3 regions of the Erwinia pyri genome follow, and region 3 is predicted to be linked to each of the others. Evidence: predicted binding sites of a transcription regulator. Region 3 holds the regulator's gene; each other region holds the start of a gene.
What was found. Region 3 encodes Fur, which represses iron uptake genes when iron is present. Its sites were predicted from a motif close to ATAATAATGAGAACNACTATCAA; they were not measured.
Positions count from the first base shown of each region.

Region 1: the regulator Fur is predicted to act here: its motif matches at 1,755-1,777, upstream of efeU (iron uptake transporter permease EfeU).
Region 2: the regulator Fur is predicted to act here: its motif matches at 1,863-1,885, upstream of fhuE (ferric-rhodotorulic acid/ferric-coprogen receptor FhuE).

Region 1 covers NZ_CP132353.1:2,696,818-2,700,100, reverse strand. The annotation lists gene putP (sodium/proline symporter PutP) at 77-1,561, shown strand; gene efeU (iron uptake transporter permease EfeU) at 1,828-2,661, shown strand; gene efeO (iron uptake system protein EfeO) at 2,715-3,283, shown strand, end outside.
Region 2 covers NZ_CP132353.1:2,249,437-2,252,719, reverse strand. The annotation lists gene Q3V30_RS10440 (FdhF/YdeP family oxidoreductase) at 1-1,255, shown strand, start outside; gene Q3V30_RS10435 (VF530 family protein) at 1,401-1,685, shown strand; gene fhuE (ferric-rhodotorulic acid/ferric-coprogen receptor FhuE) at 1,942-3,283, shown strand, end outside.
Region 3 covers NZ_CP132353.1:3,204,007-3,207,289, forward strand. The annotation lists gene ybfE (LexA regulated protein) at 106-387, shown strand; gene fldA (flavodoxin FldA) at 548-1,078, shown strand; gene fur (ferric iron uptake transcriptional regulator) at 1,422-1,865, shown strand; gene glnS (glutamine--tRNA ligase) at 2,061-3,283, opposite strand, start outside.

The sequences.
Region 1 (3,283 bases), 510 kb from region 3:
TGGCACCGCGACGTTCCAGCGGTGCATCCCCTAAGCTCTGGCGGTGCGCATTAATTATAATAAGTGGAGAACCTGAATGACTGTAAGTACACCAATGATGGTGACCTTTTGCGTCTATATCTTCGGCATGGTGCTGATAGGTTTAATTGCATACCGGTCTACAAAAAACTTTGATGACTATATTCTGGGTGGCCGCAGCCTGGGCAGCGTGGTGACGGCGCTCTCTGCCGGCGCTTCCGATATGAGCGGTTGGCTGCTGATGGGGTTGCCGGGCGCTATCTTCCTCTCCGGGATTTCAGAAAGCTGGATCGCCGTTGGCCTTACCATCGGTGCTTATCTTAACTGGAAAATTGTCGCGGGCCGCCTGCGCGTGCAGACAGAACACCACGATAATGCGCTGACTTTGCCAGACTACTTCTCCAGTCGGTTTGAAGATAACAGTAAAATGCTGCGCGTCATCTCTGCGCTGGTCATTCTGGTGTTCTTCACTATCTACTGTGCTTCCGGCATCGTGGCGGGCGCACGTCTGTTTGAAAGCACCTTCGGCATGAGTTATGAAACTGCGCTGTGGGCCGGGGCTGCTGCAACCATCCTCTATACCTTCGTTGGCGGCTTCCTGGCAGTAAGCTGGACCGATACCGTACAGGCCGGGCTGATGTTCTTTGCGCTGATCCTGACGCCGGTGATAGTGATTTTTGCCGTAGGCGGACTCAGCGACTCGCTGCAGGTGATCCAGGCGAAAAGCATTGAAAACATGGATATGCTTAAAAACCTTAACTTCGTGGCGATTATCTCTCTGCTGGGCTGGGGACTGGGCTATTTCGGGCAGCCGCACATTCTGGCGCGCTTTATGGCGGCGGATTCACACCGCTCAATCCGCTCTGCCCGCCGCATCGGTATGACCTGGATGATCCTCTGCCTGTTGGGTGCCGTCGGCGTCGGCTTCTTTGGCATCGCCTACTTCCAGAACCACCCGGATCAGGCGTCCGGCGTCTCGGAAAACGGCGAGCGTATCTTTATTGAGCTGGCCCGCATTCTGTTCAACCCGTGGATTGCCGGGATCCTCCTGTCAGCCATTCTGGCGGCGGTGATGTCAACCCTTAGCTGCCAGCTGCTGGTCTGTTCCAGCGCGCTGACGGAAGATCTCTATAAAAACTTCCTGCGTAAAAATGCCTCTCAGCGCGAGCTGGTATGGGTAGGGCGCCTGATGGTGCTGCTGGTGGCGGTCATCGCCATTGCCCTGGCGGCCAACCCGGATAACCGCGTGCTGGGCCTGGTCAGCTATGCATGGGCAGGCTTTGGTGCCGCTTTCGGTCCGGTTGTGCTCTTCTCCCTGATCTGGAAGCGCATGACCCGCAACGGCGCGCTGATTGGTATGATTGTCGGTGCGGCGACCGTGCTTATCTGGAAGCAGTACGGCTGGCTGGATCTGTATGAAATCATCCCAGGCTTCCTGTTTGCCAGTCTGGCGATTGTGATTGTCAGCCTGATGGGCCGTGAGCCTTCTGCTGCGGCACAGCAGCGTTTCGACGCGGCTGAAGCGGAATACAACGCAGATTAATCGCGTTTTTTGCCCGGGCGGCGCTCTGTCGCCCGGTTACTGCTTTGCGGGTCGATGACCCATTTCGCCCGGCATATCCTCAAATCTTTTCTGGTACTGACTGAACCACGCCTTTTTATTCCCGGAACCAGCGCACGCCTGCTCGCAGAATGTGAAAATAGTCGCATCTGCTCTTGTGTTTTTCTTGCCGATAATGATAATCGATATCGTTTTGATTTACGTTTCTTTACCGTAGCTGAATGGCTTAACTCTTTGAGGTCCTGAACATGTTCGTTCCCTTTCTCATCATGTTACGTGAAGGGCTGGAAGCTGCGCTGATTGTCAGCCTGATTGCCAGTTACCTGAAGCGGACCCAGCGCAGTGAGTGGTTTGGTGCCATGTGGGTTGGCGTGTTTGTTGCCGCTACCCTCTGCCTGGGCGTGGGCTATTTCATCAGTGAAACCACCGGTGAGTTTCCGCAGAAAGAGCAGGAGCTGTTTGAAGGGATCGTGGCGGTCATTGCCGTTTTTATCCTGACTTACATGGTGTTCTGGATGCGTAAAGTCTCCCGTAACGTCAAGGCTCAGCTGGAAGATGCAGTGGATAATGCATTGCAGAAGGGAAAAAGCAGCGGCTGGGCGCTGATCGTGATGGTGTTTCTGGCCGTAGCGCGTGAAGGGCTGGAGTCCGTCTTCTTCCTGCTTGCCGCTTTCCAGCAGGATGTGGGCGTCGCACCGCCGATTGGGGCGATCCTCGGCCTGGCTACTGCCGTGGTTCTGGGCATGCTGATCTATTGGGGCGGCGTACGTCTGAATCTGGCTACCTTCTTCAGGTGGACCAGCCTGTTTATTCTGCTGGTCGCCGCTGGACTGGCGGCGGGCGCTATCCGTGCTTTTCATGAGGCGGGATTGTGGAATCATTTCCAGGCGATCGCTTTTGATCTCAGCAATACCCTCTCAACCAGCACGCTGATTGGTACGCTGCTGGAGAGCATGCTGGGCTATCAGGAATCGCCAAGCGTCAGCGAAGTCGCGGTCTGGTTTATCTATTTAGTTCCCGCGCTGCTGCTGTTCTTTATGCCGGTGCGTTCTCAGGCTGCTGCAATGCACACCACGCGTTAAGCCTTTGTCCGTGCCTGACTGCGGGCACGTTAACTTTTACAGGGATATTTACTATGACTCCAGGTTTTCGCCAGCACGCGCTGGCCGCACTCGTTACTCTGATGGCTGGCTCTGCGGCGGCTGCAGATATTCCCCAGGTTAAAATCAGCGTTAATGACCGTCAGTGTGACCCGATGACGGTCACCGTCAATGCCGGTAAAACTCAGTTCATTATTCAGAACAACAGCCAGAAAGGGCTGGAGTGGGAAATTCTGAAAGGGGTAATGGTGGTGGAAGAGCGTGAAAATATCGCGCCTGGCTTCACTCAGAAACTCACGGCCAATCTGGAAGCGGGCGAGTATGAGCTTACCTGCGGCCTGCTGAGCAACCCGAAAGGCAAGCTGATTGTAAAAGGCGCCAGCGGCCCGTCAGACGGCAAGCCGGATCTCCTGCAGCTAGCCGGCCCTGTTACTGACTACAAAACCTACGTCACGAAAGAAGTCGCGGAGCTGGTCGCCAGCACTAAAGCGTTCACGGATGCGGTAAAAGCAGGGGACATTGAGAAGGCGAAAGCGCTCTATGCGCCAACCCGCCGCCACTACGAGCGCATCGAACCGATCGCCGAGCTGTTCTCAGACCTGGA
Region 2 (3,283 bases), 950 kb from region 3:
GCTTTATGCCGACTCGGAAAAAACCATTATCTGCTACGGTATGGGCATTACCCAGCACCAGTACGGCACGCAGAATGTGCAGCAGATTGCTAATTTACTGCTGATGCGCGGCAACATGGGGAAACCTGGCGCCGGTATCTGTCCGCTGCGTGGGCACTCCAACGTGCAGGGCGATCGCACCGTTGGCATCACGGAGATCCCGCCACAGTCGCTGCTGGACAGCATTGAGAATGTGTTTGGCTTTAAACCGCCACAGGAGCATGGCCACGGTGCCGTTGCGGCGATCCAGGCGATGCGTGACGGGCAGGCAAAAGCCTTGCTCTGTCTGGGTGGGAACCTGGCTGAAGCGATTTCCGATCCTCAGGCGACTTTCGCCGCCATGCGCAAGCTCGATCTGGTCGTCCATATGGCCACCAAACTCAACCGCTCTCATCTGCTGCTGGGCAAGCATAACTATATCCTTCCGGTTATAGGCCGCACTGAAGAGGACATACAGGCTTCCGGCGCGCAGAGCATTACCGTGGAAGACTCAATGTCGATGGTTCACGCTTCTCGCGGATCGCTGAAGCCTGCTTCACCCTGGCTGAAATCAGAACCGGCCATTGTTGCCGGGCTGGCGAAAGCTACGCTGCCGAATACCCGCGTGGACTGGGATAAAATGATCCGCGATTACAGTTTTATCCGCGACAGTATTGAGGCGGTTTTCCCGGCCTTTAAAGATTACAACGAGCGTATTAAACAGCCTGGCGGTTTCCGTCTCTATAACGGCGCCAGCGAACGCGTCTGGAATACCCCTTCTGGCCTTGCGCAGTTTAAGATTATGGAGGGCATCAACGAAGATCCCCGTTCGCTGAAATGTCATGACCTGGTGCTGACCACGCTGCGCAGCCACGATCAGTACAACACCACGTTGTACGGACTTAACGACCGTTATCGCGGCGTAACGGGCCGCAGGGATGTGCTGTTTATGAATGCGGAAGAGGCGGAGAAACGGGAGCTGCGCGTGGGGGATAAGGTGAATATCATCGCCCTTGATCCTGAAGGTAAGCGTACCGATCGCCGTATGGATAAGCTGACGATTGTGGTGCTGGACATGGCGCCTGGCTCACTTGGGGCTTATTACCCGGAGGCAAACGTCATGATCCCGCTCGACAGTTATGACACGCGAAGCGGTATTCCGGCTTACAAAAACATTCCGGTAGATATGGAGAAATGTGAAATGCCTGTTGAGGAGACGGATGGCGCACTGCGGTAAACAGCCCTGGTGACTCTACGGCGTCTTCGGACGCCGTAGTACAACAACGTTTCAGGTGACAACGTCACATATAGCCTTGCTGATTGCACTTTTGCCGGGCATTCAGGTATCTTGTCGGCCATCAGTCTTGTTACCGGAAAGCATTATGACAAACCATACCTCGAAAGATCCTCTGCATGGGGTGACGCTGGAAGCACTGCTCAACGCATTGCAGGCCCAATATGGCTGGGAAGAGTTGGCCAGGCGTATCAATATCAACTGTTTTAAGAGCGATCCCAGCGTTAAATCGAGCCTGAAATTTCTCCGCCGCACGCCCTGGGCGCGTAAAGAGGTGGAAGAGCTTTATCTCGCTTCGCTGGAGGAACCGCGTGCCGCAGAGCCTGAGGTTCCGGCAGAGAGTCCGTGGGCAAACTGGAAAAAGAAAGAGTAGCTATCACTGAGTAGTGGATGCCTGAAAGAGTAAGGCAGAGGCGATCTTCTCTGCCGCAAAGGGAGTTTTCTTCACACCCTGAAAATTTTTAGCCATTCCCCCCGTCCTGAAACACTTTCCCCCGTCCTTACAAAATCCTGAAAAGTTCCCTGATAATCTTTTACAGAAGAAATAAAAAAAATTATAGTTCTCATTCGCATTTGGGTTGCCAGCGAATCAGTGGCATAAAAATAAAATAATCTTCTGAGGTAGTACGATGTTTTTTGCACCAGGCCGTACCAGAGAAAAGGGCTTCAGCCATGAAGCTGGATATGCTCACGCTCCCCGTTATTCCGCGCTGGCTGTGCTGGTCGCGGTCGCCCTGCAGGTCCCCCATACTTTTGCTGCCGAACAGACGGCAGTACCTGCTGCTAACGAACAGACGCTGACGGTAGAAGCAACCGCAGAGAGCGCAACCGGCAGCGCGGCGACCGATTACAGCGTGCCGGTGACCAGCGCTGGCACAAAAATGTCGATGATTGCGCGCGATATTCCGCAATCGGTCAGCATTATCAGCAAGCAACGGATGGAGGACCAGCAGCTGCAGTCGCTGGGCCAGGTGCTGTATAACACCACCGCTATCCAGGAAGGGGTAGCGGATATGGATCGTCGTACCTACTATTCACGCGGTTTTCTGATCGATAACTACATGGTAGATGGCATTCCAACCGTGTTCGAGACACGCTGGAACCTGGGCGACTCCCAGTCTGATACGGCGATGTTTGAGCGTATTGAGGTGGTTCGCGGCGCGTCAGGGCTGATGACCGGCACCGGCAATCCTTCCGCTTCGATCAATATGATCCACAAACATGCCGACAGCCGTGAATTTGCCGGTAATGTTTCCGCTTCTTACGGCAGCTGGAATAAACAGCGCTATGTTGCCGATCTTTCTGCACCGCTGAGTGAGTCTGGCAACGTGCGTGGCCGGATTGTCGCCGGTTATCAGGATGGCGACAGCTTTGTCGAGCGCTACAGCGCAGAGAAAAAATTCCTCTATGGCGTTGTCGATGCTGACCTGACAGACTCCACCACGCTGACCGTGGGGTATGAATATCAGGAGACCAACGCCAACCGCCCGGCCTGGGGTGGCGCTCCCCGCTGGTATACCGACGGTAGCAAAACAGACTATCGTCGCGGCTTTAACACCGCGCCGGACTGGGCTTACAACGACAAACAGAATAATAAAGTCTTTGCTAATCTGAAGCAGAGCTTCGATAACGGCTGGCAGGCGAACCTTACCGGCACCCACAACGAAACGCTGATCAACAGTAAACAGATGTACATTGATGGCTATTTCGATAAAACCACCGGTTTGGGCGTTTCCCGCTATCAGGATTACGATGTAGTGGCGGGAACGGGTTACAACTCCGGCAAGCGCAAGGTTAATGCTGTTGATGCCTATGCCAGCGGTCCGTTTGAGCTGCTTGGCCGTCAGCATGAGCTGATGATGGGGCTGAGCTACACCAAACAGAAAAACACCTATTACAGCTCCTTTGCCAATATATCCTCTGCAGAGCTGGGGAACTTCAACAACTATAACAGCAGCTTCCCTGAAACAG
Region 3 (3,283 bases):
CTTTTACTGGGGTATGATGGCGCGCTTAAATTTTGTCGCAGCACAAATTTCAGCCGTCATCAGGCCTGAACCATCAGAACTCCAGCCTTTCAGTATCACGATTCTATGGCAAAAGAAAACACGGACCGCACCACGATCGATCTGTTCGCAGATGACCGTCGTCCGGGGCGACCAAAAACAAATCCGCTGACGCGTGATGAGCAGCTGCGTATCAATAAACGCAATCAGCTCAAGCGGGATAAAGTGCGCGGGTTAAAGCGTGTGGAGCTGAAAATGAACAGCGACGCCGTGGATGCCCTGAACCAGCTTGCCGAGCAGCGAAATATCAGCCGCGGCGAACTGATAGAAGAGATGGTCATGGCGATGTTAGCCAGTCAGAAGCGTTGAAAAGCGGCAGAACCGGCTCTTCAACCTCTTGCTGCTGAAGCACAAAGCGACAAAAGCAGGCGGATTACTCATTTATCCCCCTTGTGCTGTCTGCTATCATTGCCGTTAACTGCAGTAAAGTCGTTACCCTAAATTTTAGTTTCAAGAGGTTATTAAGCGCATGGCACTCGTAGGCATTTTCTTTGGCAGCGATACGGGCAATACGGAAAATATTGCAAAAATGATCCAGAAGCAGCTCGGCAACGAGGTGGCTGAGGTTCATGATATCGCTAAAAGCAGCAAAGAAGACCTTGAAGCCTTTGATATCCTGTTGCTGGGTATCCCTACCTGGTACTACGGCGAAGCCCAGTGCGACTGGGATGACTTCTTCCCTACCCTGGAAGAGATCGATTTCAATGGCAAACTGGTTGCGCTTTTTGGCTGTGGCGATCAGGAAGATTACGCGGAGTATTTCTGCGACGCGATGGGCACCATTCGCGATATCATCGAACCGAAAGGCGCCGTTATCGTGGGTCACTGGCCAACTGAAGGTTATCATTTTGAAGCGTCCAAAGGGCTTGCTGATGATACGCATTTCCTGGGCCTGGCTATTGATGAAGATCGTCAACCGGAACTGACCCGCGAACGTACTGAAAAATGGGTGAAACAAATTTACGATGAGCTCCAGCTGCAGGAAATTCTGCAAGCTTAAGGAGAAGGGGCTGATGTGGGAGGTAACTCACATCAGGCCTCTGACTTTTCCTATAGAAGTAATAGGCACAATTTTGTAACTTTCATCTGCAAAACTGTAGAATATCGCCATCGGTCACCCCGCTTACTTCGTGGCTTTTTCTTAAAGGCACGGCAAAGCGAAATGTAAACCCAGCGCCAGCTTTCCGGACGTAAAGACATCATCATTACCTCCCTTTACAGATTCGCAACGCCCGAGGTGTTCATTTCGAAGCGTGAGTACTATAATGAGGCGTTTTGCGTCGACCGATGTTCAGGGCTTTTCAGCCGCACAGTGACAAGCAAAGTAACAGGACAATATCCGCATGACTGACAATAACACCGCATTAAAGAAGGCCGGCCTGAAAGTCACGCTTCCCCGACTGAAAATTCTGGAAGTGCTTCAGGAACCTGAAGGCCATCATGTCAGTGCGGAAGATTTGTACAAACGCCTGATTGATATGGGCGAAGAAATTGGTCTGGCAACGGTCTACCGCGTGCTGAACCAGTTTGATGATGCGGGGATCGTTACCCGCCACAATTTCGAAGGCGGCAAATCCGTTTTTGAACTGACTCAGCAGCATCATCACGACCACCTTATCTGCCTGGACTGCGGCAAAGTGATCGAATTCAGAGATGAATCGATCGAGGCTCGCCAGCGTGATATCGCCACGCGTCATGGTATTAAGCTCAGTAACCACAGCTTGTACCTTTATGGTCACTGTTCTACTGGCGACTGCCGCGAAGATGAAACGCTGCACGACAAATAATCTGCATTCCTGAAGAAAGCCGGTGAAAATCACCGGCTTTTTTTTGCCTGAAGGAGCAGAACTGCCGACACAAATGCGCTGAGTGATCCCTTCACAGCTGAAGCGTTTACCCTCTGAAACACTCCTCTGCACCATACTGAATGGCAAAAAAAACGCAGCCCTGAGGCTGCGTTGCTTTCAGAAAACCCGGAAGCGCTACTCTCCCGCTTTTGTCCAGGTGTCACGCAGGCCAACCGTGCGGTTAAACACCAGGTTGCTGGCAGAGGAGTATCGGCTGTCAGCACAGAAGTACCCTTCGCGCTCAAACTGATACGGGCTGCTGGCTTCCGCATGCTGCATGCCTGGCTCTACAAAGCCCTGACGAATAACCAGAGATTCAGGGTTGATAGTGGTCAGGAAATCTTCTGCCGCACCCGGATTTGGCACGCTGAAAAGACGGTCATAGAGGCGGAACTCTGCCGGTAAGGCATGAACGGCAGAAACCCAGTGAATGACGCCTTTCACTTTACGGCCATCGGCCGGATCTTTGCTCAACGTCTCTGTATCGCAGGTGCAGAACAGGCAGGTGATATTACCCTCTTCATCCTTCGCCACGCGTTCCGCTTTGATCACATAGGCGTTACGCAGGCGCACCTCTTTCCCCAGTACCAGACGCTTGTACTGCTTATTCGCTTCCTCGCGGAAGTCAGCACGATCGATATAAATCTCACGGCTGAACGGCACTTCACGCGTTCCCATCTCCGGCTTGTTCGGATGATTAGGCATGGTGATGATCTCTTCGTGATTAGCGGGCAGATTCTCAATCACCAGCTTCACCGGATCCATCACCGCCATCGCGCGCGGGGCATTCTCGTTCAGATCGTCACGAATACAGGACTCCAGCGAGGCCATCTCCACGATGTTGTCCTGTTTGGTCACGCCAATACGGCGGCAGAACTCGCGAATAGAACCAGCCGTGTAGCCGCGACGGCGCAGACCGGAAACGGTCAGCATACGTGGATCGTCCCATCCCTCCACAATCTTCTCTGTTACCAGCAGGCTCAGCTTGCGCTTGGACATGATGGCGTATTCGAGATTCAGACGAGAAAATTCGTACTGACGCGGATGGGTTGGAATGGTGATGTTGTCCAGCACCCAGTCATACAGACGGCGGTTATCCTGGAACTCCAGCGTACAGAGTGAGTGGGTGATCCCCTCCAGCGCATCGGAAATGCAGTGGGTGAAATCATACATCGGATAGATGCACCACTTGCTGCCGGTCTGATGATGCTCAGCAAACTTAATACGGTACAGAACCGGATCGCGCATCACGATAAAGCTGGAGGCCATATCGATCTTTGCACGCAGGCAGGCGGTGCCTTCAGCAAAGCCGCCGTTGCGCATTTTGTCAAACAGCGCCAGGTTCTCTTCCACTGAAC